DNA from 3 places in the Ottowia beijingensis genome. Region 2 is predicted to be linked to each of the others. Evidence: predicted binding sites of a transcription regulator. Region 2 holds the regulator's gene; each other region holds the start of a gene.
What was found. Region 2 encodes sigma-54, which starts transcription at its own class of promoters, with help from an activator protein. Its sites were predicted from a motif close to TGGCANGNAANCTGCTTT; they were not measured.
Positions count from the first base shown of each region.

Region 1: the regulator sigma-54 is predicted to act here: its motif matches at 1,137-1,154, upstream of ACFSCU_RS01670 (pilin).
Region 3: the regulator sigma-54 is predicted to act here: its motif matches at 1,432-1,449, upstream of ACFSCU_RS00255 (TorF family putative porin).

Region 1 is NZ_JBHUEP010000001.1:347,896-351,165, forward strand. Features, by position in the region: gene ACFSCU_RS01655 (helix-turn-helix domain-containing protein) at 1-249, shown strand, start outside; gene ACFSCU_RS01660 (nucleotidyltransferase family protein) at 272-562, shown strand; gene ACFSCU_RS01665 (HepT-like ribonuclease domain-containing protein) at 572-724, shown strand; gene ACFSCU_RS01670 (pilin) at 1,232-1,717, shown strand; gene ACFSCU_RS01675 (tetratricopeptide repeat protein) at 1,815-3,270, shown strand, end outside.
Region 2 is NZ_JBHUEP010000008.1:151,313-154,582, forward strand. Features, by position in the region: gene lptA (lipopolysaccharide transport periplasmic protein LptA) at 1-249, shown strand, start outside; gene lptB (LPS export ABC transporter ATP-binding protein) at 270-1,064, shown strand; gene rpoN (RNA polymerase factor sigma-54) at 1,088-2,677, shown strand; gene ACFSCU_RS13800 (THUMP domain-containing class I SAM-dependent RNA methyltransferase) at 2,674-3,270, shown strand, end outside.
Region 3 is NZ_JBHUEP010000001.1:51,498-54,767, reverse strand. Features, by position in the region: gene ACFSCU_RS00260 (YifB family Mg chelatase-like AAA ATPase) at 1-1,304, opposite strand, end outside; gene ACFSCU_RS00255 (TorF family putative porin) at 1,487-2,257, shown strand; gene glnK (P-II family nitrogen regulator) at 2,318-2,656, shown strand; gene ACFSCU_RS00245 (ammonium transporter) at 2,688-3,270, shown strand, end outside.

The sequences.
Region 1 (3,270 bases), on a different contig from region 2:
GAACTGCTGGAGGCCGTGCGCGACATGAAGGTCGGCCGCGCGGCGCGCACCACGCAGGTCGAGGTGCCGAACGCCGCCGACGCCCGTGCGCGGGTCGGCCTGTCGCAGTCGCAGTTCGCCACCTTGCTGGGTGTGTCGGTGCGCACGCTGCAGAACTGGGAGCAAGGCCGCAGCCAGCCCTCCGGCGCCGCGCAAACCCTCATCCGCGTGGCGATGACCGCGCCCCAGGTGCTGCGCGCAGTGGCATAGCGTTCGCCGTACCATCGCCCCCATGCTGCTCGATGAACTGAACGCCCAGAGAGACGCCATCGCGGCGCTCGGCCGGCGCTATGGTGCGCGGCGCATCCGGGTCTTCGGCTCGGTGGCGCGGCGGCAAGAAACCGCCGGCAGCGACATCGACCTGCTGGTCGATCTGCCGCCCGGCTACGACATGTTCGGCCAGCGCCTGCCACTGGCCCAGCAGCTTGAGCAGCAGCTGGGCCGCCGCATCGAACTCATCCCCGAGCACGAGCTCAACCAGCACATGCGCGAACACGTGCTGCGCGAGGCGGTGGATTTGTGAGCCTCGCACATTCCGTGGCGCGAAATCTCCGGGTTTCGCAACATCCTCGCTCACAACTACCTGGGCGCCATTGATCCCCAGACCGTCGCCCGGGTGGTTGCGCACGATCTGCCTGCCCTACAAGCCGCCATCCAGTTCCTGCTGAGCTTGCCGCAGGAATGAGGCCGGCCGTGTACTCTCGGGGCAAGAGGCCCTGGACGTGGCCTTGAGCTTGGGGTTGCGGCCATCGAAGGCCGGTGCGCAGGCTTCCCCTGTCGGGGTTATCGCTAGATACTCCCATGCCAGACGGCATCCAGCGCCTGTAATTCAAGCGCTGGAAACGTATACCCCCCCATCAACCTGGGCTTCTGCTGCTTTGATGCGGCCTGGCCATGCGCGCTGCAGGGCACGCAGCGCAGCGCCTGTATCGCCCGCGCCGGGGTAGTGACAAATCGTGTCACGCCGCCCGGCTGGGGCGCCGACCGACCAGATTTGTCAATCCTCTGGGCGCCTTGGGCGTCGCAAATTGTCACCTGGCACGCCCCGCCTGGCGCTGACCGTGAACTGCCGCACGAATCACCGCCCCCACGCGGGTTGGCACGGAACCTGCAAAAGAAAGGGTGCGCGGTGACGCACTGACAAGCGAAGTGTTTCCCGGTTAGCAATCAATTTCTTCCAAAGGACTGAACCATGAACAAGACTCTGCAAAAAGGCTTTACCCTGATCGAATTGATGATCGTCGTGGCGATCATCGGTATTCTGGCTGCCGTGGCGCTGCCTGCGTACCAGGACTACGCCATCCGTGCGAAGGTGTCTGAGATCGTCCTGGCTGCTTCGCAGTGCCGTACCAGCGTGACCGAAACGATTCAGTCCTCGCGTACGGCGTTTCCGGCAGCCAATGCGTGGGGCTGTGAAGCTAGCGCACCGACCAAGTATGTGGCCCGCGTGGCGACCGATGGTGTGGGCGTCATTACCGTGACGGCGGCGAGCGCAGCCAACGCTCCCGATCTGAAAGGCGCAGCAGGTGGCGTTATCACGCTGACGCCCTATGCCAACAACACAACTGCCATTGCAGCCACCGACCTGGGCGCAACGGTGTTCAAATGGGTTTGCGGCCCTGCCTCGACCGGTGGCATGCCTGCCAAGTACCTGCCCGGTTCCTGCCGCGGTCAGTAATCCGTCAAGCCTGACGGCCTGAAAGAGCATAGCCCGCAAGGGCTATGCTCTTTTGCTTTTTCTTCTTTTGTTCGCCACTGAAGCTGGATTTGCCCTGATGCGTGCCGAAACGTTCAAGCCCCTGGTGGCGCTGCTGGCCGTGCTGGTGGCGCTGTACGCCTTCGGCAGCGGCGGTATTTTTTTCTTTGACGACGCGCCGTCCATGGACGGCATGCTGGCCGTGCAAGACCGCATGGGCGCGCTGGCCTACATCTTCTCCGGCGATGCTGGGCCCCTGGGCCGGCCGGTGGCGCTGGCCACCTTCTTGTTGCAGCGCGGCGCCTACGCGGCGGGCAATGCCGACGCCTTCTTGTGGGTAAACATCGGCATCCACCTACTCAACGTGGCGCTGCTTGGGTGGCTGGTGTTTCGGTTGCAGCGGCAATGGCCACAGCACCTGGGCCGCAGCGAATGGCTGGCGCCGGCCGTGGCGTTTTTCTGGGGTGTGCTGCCAATCCTGGCTTCGGCCTCGCTGATGATCGTGCAGCGCATGACCACGCTCAGCGCATTGTTTGCGCTACTGGGCATGCACGCTTACCTATGGGCGCGCGACAACGCGGCCTGGGGGCGCTGGCCCGGCATGCTGGCGGCGCTGGTCTGCCTGGGGCTGTGCACGCTGCTGTCCGCCCTGAGCAAGGAAAACGGCGTGCTGCTGCCGCTGCTGCTGCTGGTGCTGCACAGCGTGCTGCTTCGCGCCCCCACGCGCGGAGCGGCAGGCGGCGCGCTGCCTGCCGACGGGAATCGGCGCCTGGGGTGGGTGCTGGGGCTCGCCCTCTGGCTGCCCAGCCTGGCGGTGCTGGGCTACGTGGCCAGCCGTCTGCCTACCATGGCCGGCACTTACTGGCTGCGCCCATTCACCTTGTCAGAGCGCTTGGCCAGTGAGGCCGTGATTCTGTGGGAATACCTGCGCGTGGCGTTTTTGCCGCGCCTGGCCGACCTCAGCCCCTTTCACGACGACTATCCCGTTCGCCATTTTTCCGACGGTGTCGTGCAACTGGCGCTGGCCGCCTGGGCAGCGGTGCTGGTGGCGGCGGCCGTGCTGTGGCGGCGGGGCCAGCCCCTGCTGCTGTTTGCGGTGCTTTGGTATTTGGCGGGGCATCTGCTTGAGTCCAGCGTTTTTGCGCTTTTCCTGTATTTCGAGCACCGTAACTACGTGCCGCTCATCGGCCCGGTGCTGGCGCTGGCGGCCTGGTTTGCCCAATGGTCGGCAGTGCCAGGCCGCATACGCGGGCTGATGGCCGGGGTATACGGTGTGTTTCTGGCCTTCATGCTGTGGCAGACCACCAGCATGTGGGGTAGCCGCCAGCAGCTCGTCTGGGCAAGGGCGCATCCGGATTCGCCGCGCGCCTTGCAGATGCTGGCCGGGGCCTACATGCAAGCGGGCAAGGTCAAAGACGTCGACACGATGTATGAAGGCGCCATACGCCGCAACCCGCGCCTGACCAGCGTGGCCATGCAGGGCCTGCGGGCCAGTTGCTACTTGAACGACGAAGGCCAGGCCACGCGCCGGTGGC
Region 2 (3,270 bases):
GCCGAGATGCGGCGCCTGGCCGGCGCCACCGTGATGGACGCGGTCATGGGCAGCCTGATCGTCTACAACAACACCACCGAGGTCTACACCGTCGACGGCACGGCGCGCGCCGACGGCACGCCATCGGCCGCGCCGGGTGGGCGCGTGCGCGCCACGCTGGCGCCGCGCAGCCATGGTGGTGCGGCCCCTGCGCCCGCACCGGTGCCGCTGCGGCCGTCGACCACGCTGCCGCCAGGGGCCGGCCAGTGAGCGCAGTGGCCATCGACGACCTGGCCTCCAGCTTCAGTGCCACCGCGCCGGGCGCGCTGGCGGCCGCCCCGGGTCAGAGCCGCCTGGAGGTGCGCGGGCTGCGCAAGAACTACGGCGCGCGCCGCGTGGTACACGATGTGTCGCTCGACGTGGTGAACGGCGAGGTGGTGGGCCTGCTGGGCCCCAATGGCGCTGGCAAGACCACGTCCTTCTACATGATCGTCGGCCTGGTGCGGGCCGACGCCGGCACCATCGCCATCGATGGGCAGCCGATCCACGACATGCCGATCCACCAGCGCTCGCGCCTGGGCCTGTCGTACCTGCCGCAGGAGGCGTCGATCTTCCGCAAGCTCACGGTGGCCGAGAACGTGCGCGCCGTGCTGGAGCTGCAGGTTGGTCCCGATGGCCGTGCCCTGCCGCGCGCCGAGATCGAACGCCGCCTGACCGAGCTGCTGGAGCAGTTGCACGTGAACCAGCTGCGCGACTCGCCCGCGCCTGCGCTGTCGGGCGGTGAGCGGCGCCGTGTCGAGATCGCCCGCGCTCTGGCCACGCAGCCCCGCTTCATCCTGCTGGACGAACCCTTTGCGGGTATCGATCCGATCGCCGTGATCGAGATCCAGCGCATCATCGCCTTCCTCAAGAGCCGGGGCATCGGCGTGCTGATCACCGACCACAACGTGCGCGAAACGCTGGGCATCTGTGACCACGCCGTCATCATCAGCGAGGGGCGCGTGCTGGCCACAGGCACGCCGGCCGACATCGTGGCCAATCCCGAGGTGCGACGCGTCTACCTGGGCGAGCACTTCCGCCTGTGACCGCGGAGGCTGGGCAGTAGGCAGTGAAACCCGGGCTTTCCCTTCGCGTCTCGCAGCATCTGGCGCTCACGCCGCAGCTGCAGCAATCAATCCGCCTGCTGCAGCTGTCGACGCTGGAGCTGGCCAGCGAGGTCGAGCAGATGCTCGACGACAACCCTTTCCTGGAGCGCGATGACGAGGCCGCGCCGCGCGAGGAGTTCGGCCTGACCCGGGCCGATGCGCGCGTCAGCGAGGGCGATCGGATCCAGGAAGTCGCTTCTGAATCGATAGCTGCTGGCGCAGATGGGTCAGGCGCAGAAGCCGAATTTGGCACTGAATCCCCGCTGCCGGACAGCTGGGACGGCGATGGCAGTGTCGAAGTGTCGCCCGACGACGGCGAATGGGGCGGTGATGCCCCGGCGCGCGCCAACAACCTCGACGGCGACGACGAGCTGGACCCGGGCGAGCGCGCCCGCCCGCAAGAGTCCCTGGCCGAGCACCTGCACCGCCAGGCGCTGGCGCTGCGCCTGTCGCCCGAGGACACGGCGGCACTGCGCTTTCTGATTGAATCGCTCAACGACGATGGTTACCTGGAAGATTCGCTCGCCCAGCTGGCCGCCACGCTGACCGACGAAGGGGACGACCTGGAGCATCTGGAAGAACTGGTGCACCGCTTCACCCTGGGGCTGAAGCTGCTGCAGTCGCTGGAGCCGGCCGGCGTGGGTGCGCGCAACCTGGCCGAGTGCCTGACGCTGCAGCTCAAGAGTCGCCAGGCCGAGCGCGACGTGGACGCGGTCGAGCAGGCGTGCATCGCCGCCGCGCTGCGCATCTGCGCCCAGCATGGCGCCGTCGATCTGCTGGCGCGGCGCGATGCCAAGCGCCTGGCCCAGCTCACGGGCGACGGTGAAGACGCTGTGCGTGCCGCCATGCAGTTGATCGGCCGGCTCGACCCCAAGCCGGGCCGCCAGTTCGCCGACGTCGAACGCAACACCGTGGTGCCCGACGTCATCGTCAGCAGCGTGGGCAGCGGTGCGGCGCAGCGCTTTCGCGTGCAGCTCAACCCCGACGTGATGCCTAAGCTGCGCGTGCACGACATCTACGCCAACGCACTGCGCGGCGGCAAGGGCGGCGAGAACCACCAGGCGCTGGCCCAGCGCCTGCAGGAGGCGCGCTGGTTCATCAAGAACATCCAGCAGCGCTTCGACACCATCCTGCGCGTCTCCACCGCCATCGTCGAGCGGCAGCGCAATTTCTTCATCCATGGCGAGCTGGCCATGCGCCCCATGGTGCAGCGCGAGCTGGCTGATGAACTGGGCGTGCACGAGTCCACCATCAGCCGCGTGACCACCGCCAAGTACATGGCCACGCCGCGTGGCACCTTCGAGTTGAAGTATTTCTTCGGCTCGGCCCTGGGCACCGAGGCCGGTGGCAACGCCAGCAGCACCGCGGTGCGCGCGCTCATCAAGCAGTTCATCGCCGCCGAGGACACGGCCAAACCACTGTCCGACAACCAGATCGCCGACATGCTGAAAGAACAGGGCATCGACTGCGCGCGCCGCACCGTCGCCAAGTACCGCGAGGGCCTGCGCATTCCCATCGCCAGCCTGCGCAAGGCCACGGCGGGTGCCGCATGAAGACGCTCACCCTGTTCCTGCCCTGTGCCGGCGGCGTCGAGGACTTCCTGGCCGACGAAGTGCACGGCCTGACCGGTCTGGTGGGCGAAGACCTGCTCACCGTGCGTGGTGGGGTGCGTGTGCGTGGCGACTGGGCGCTGGCCCTGCGCCTGAACCTGCACAGCCGGCTGGCGCAGCGCGTTCTGGTCGAGCTGGCGCACGCGCCGTATGCCGACGAGCACGACCTGTACCACCTGGCTGCCGGCGTGGCGTGGGAGGAGTGGTTTACACCGCGCCAGAGCTTTCGCGTCGACATCACCGCGCAGGGCAGTCCGCTGCGCAGCCTGAACTTCGCCACGCTGCGCGTGAAGGACGCCGTGGCCGACCGTTTTCGCGAGCGCGCGGGCGGCGTGCGCCCGAGCATCGACACGCAGCGCCCCGATGCGCGCGTGACTGCACACCTCAGCGCCAGCCACGCCACGCTGTACATCGACACCAGCGGCGAGCCGCTGTTCAAGCGCGGCTGGCGGCAGGACAAGGGCGACGCGCCGCTGAAGGAAACGCTGGCCGCCGCCATGCTGGCCGCCAGCGGCTGGTGGCAGCCCGCTATGCGG
Region 3 (3,270 bases), on a different contig from region 2:
GGCACGCCTTGCCGCGCCAGCGCACGCTCGCGCGCCGCCGCGCAGCGCGCCCGCACGGCGGCGGTGGCCTCGCCGGGCGGTGCCGCCAGCAGTTCGTCGGCCGGCAGGGCCGCCACCTCGATGTGCAGGTCGATGCGGTCCAGCAGCGGCCCCGACAGCTTGCCCTGGTAACGCGCCACCTGGTCGGGCGTGCAGCGGCAGGGCTTGATGCGCGAGCCCAGGTAGCCGCAGGGGCAGGGGTTCATCGCCGCGATGAGCTGGAAGCGCGCCGGAAACTCCGCCCGCTGCGCCGCGCGGCTGATGGTGATGTGGCCGCTCTCCAGCGGTTCGCGCAGGGCTTCGAGCGCGGCGCGCGGAAACTCCGGCAACTCGTCCAGAAACAGCACGCCCTCGTGCGCCAGCGAGATTTCACCCGGCCGTGGCGGTGAGCCGCCGCCCACCAGCGCCACCGCGCTGGCGGTGTGGTGCGGCGAGCGGGTGGGCCGCACGCCCCAGGCCTGCAGCTTGAAGCTGCCGCCCAGGCTGGCGATGGCGGCGCTCTGCAGCGCTTCGCCCACGTTCATCGGCGGCAGCAGGCCGGCAAAGCGCTGCGCCAGCATCGACTTGCCGGTGCCCGGCGGGCCCATCATCAGCAGCGAATGGGCACCCGCTGCTGCAATTTCAAGAGCGCGCCGGGCGGCGGCCTGGCCTTTCACGTCGGCCAGGTCGGGGTAGGCGGGCGCTTGGCTGCGCTCGGCCGGCGGCACGCGCGACCAGCCTTCGACTTCGGCCGGCGGCGGCGTGCCGGCGGGCAGGAACTGCGCCACCACGTCCAGCAGATGGCGTGCGCGGTACACCGCCATGCCGGGCACCAGCGCGGCCTCTTCGGCGCTGCCGGGCGGCAGCACCAGCTTGGCATCCACGCCGCCCTGGTGCAGCGCCACGGCGGTGGCCAGCGCGCCGCGCACCGGGCGCAGCTCGCCCGACAGCGACAGCTCGCCGGCAAACTCCCAGCCCGCCAGCCGCGCACCGTCGATCTGCCCGCTGGCGGCCAGGATGCCGAGCGCGATGGGCAGATCGAACCGGCCCGAATCCTTCGGCAGATCGGCGGGCGCCAGGTTGACGGTGATGCGCTGGTTGTGCGGAAACTCCAGCCCGCTGTTCTGCAGCGCGCTGCGCACGCGCTCGCGGGCCTCCTTCACCTCCACGTCGGCCAGGCCCACCAGCGTGAAGCTGGGCAGCCCGTTGGCCAGATGCACCTCGACGGTGACGGCGGGCGCCGCCAGCCCCATCAGGGCGCGGCTTTGCACCAGACTCAAACCCATGCTTGCGTTCATCCCCATGTTGGTGCGTGGCTGCCTGCACCGATGCGGTGCGATCGGCGTGGCCTCCGCGTTGGCGCCACCACGTCGCTGGGCCGAACTGTAGCGCGGCATGGAGCGCGATGGCAGCTGGCACGCCTCCTGCTTAAACCTCTTCGCAGTCATTCAACACCGAAGAGGAAGTCATGCACACCGCCTTGCGCACCATCAAGCCCCTGGGTCTGGCCATAGCGGCGATCGGCGCCGGCGGCGCGGCCCTGGCGCAGACCGCCGTCACGCCCGAGCCCGCCCCGGCCCCCGAAAGCACGCTGTCGTTCAACGTCGGTGCCACCACCGATTACCGCTATCGCGGCATCTCGCAAAGCCGGCTGAAGCCCGCGCTGAGCGCCGGCGCCGATTACAGCCACGCCAGCGGCCTGTACGTGGGCACCTGGCTCACCACCATCAAGTGGATCAAGGACGCCGGTGGCGATGCGCCGATGGAGTGGGACGTGTACGGCGGCTACAAGGGCCAGTTCGGTGCCAGCGGCCTGGGTTATGACGTCGGCCTGCTGCACTACAACTACCCCAGCCACAAGCTGTCCATCAGCCCCAATACCACCGAGATCTACGGCGCGCTGAGCTACGGCATCTTCACCGCCAAGTATTCGCACGCGCTCACCAACCTGTTCGGCTTTGACGACAGCAAGGGCAGCGGCTACCTCGACCTGTCGGCCAACGTGGACCTGGGCGATGGCTGGTCGGTGGTGCCGCACGTGGGCCGCCAGTGGGTGCGCCACAACAGCGCCTATGCATACACCGACTATGCGCTGGCGCTGAACAAGGACTTCGGCAACGGTCTGTCGGCCAGCGCCGCCGTCATCGGCACCAATGCCGACAAGGCGCTCTACACCACGCCCAGCGGCCGCTTCACCGGCCGGGCCGCGCTGGTGCTGGGCATCAAGTACACGTTTTAAGCCAAATCGGCCTCCAGCGCCGGTCCATCAAGCGCTGACAGCTATCAAAAAGGAAGCATCATGAAACTCGTCACCGCCATCATCAAACCCTTCAAGCTCGAGGAAGTGCGCGAAGCGCTGTCGCAGCTGGGCGTGCAGGGCATCACCGTCACCGAGGTCAAGGGCTTCGGCCGCCAGAAGGGCCACACCGAGCTGTACCGCGGCGCCGAGTACGTGATCGACTTCCTGCCCAAGGTGAAGCTCGAGACCGCCGTGGACGACGACGTGGTCGAGCGCGTCATCGAGGCCATCGAGCAATCCGCGCGCACCGGAAAGATCGGCGACGGCAAGATTTTCGTCGCCGACCTGGAACAGGTCATCCGCATCCGCACCGGCGAGACCGGCGGCGCCGCGCTGTAAGCCCATCGCACGCACCAGAGGAACACCACCCATGAAATCCCCGTTCGCTTTCTTCGCGCTGCTGCTGGCCGGCGGCGCTGCCCTGGCGCAGGCCGCCGCACCCGAGGTGGCGGCCGCCGCCTCGGCCGCCGCAGCCGCCGCGCCCGTACCGCACATCGACTCCGGCGACACCGCCTGGATGCTCACCTCCACCCTGCTGGTGATCCTGATGATCGTCCCCGGCCTGGCGCTGTTCTACGGCGGCCTGGCGCGCAGCAAGAACATGCTCAGCGTGCTGGTGCAGGTGTTCGTCGTGTTCTCGCTCATCAGCATCCTGTGGGCGGTGTACGGCTACAGCCTGGCCTTCAGCGGCGACGGCAACTTCTTCGGCGGTTTCGACAAGCTGTTCCTGAAAGGCGTCACGCCCGACAGCATCGGCGCGCTGCCGACGGTGCCCGAATACGTGTTCATCGCCTTCCAGGGCACCTTCGCCGCCATCACCTGCTGCCTCATCGTCGGCGCCTTCGCCGAGCGCATTCGCTTCTCGGCCGTGCTGCTGTTCATGGCGATCTGGTTCACGCTGAGCTACGTGCCCATGGCGCACATCGTGTGGGGCGGCGGCCTGCTGGCCAAGG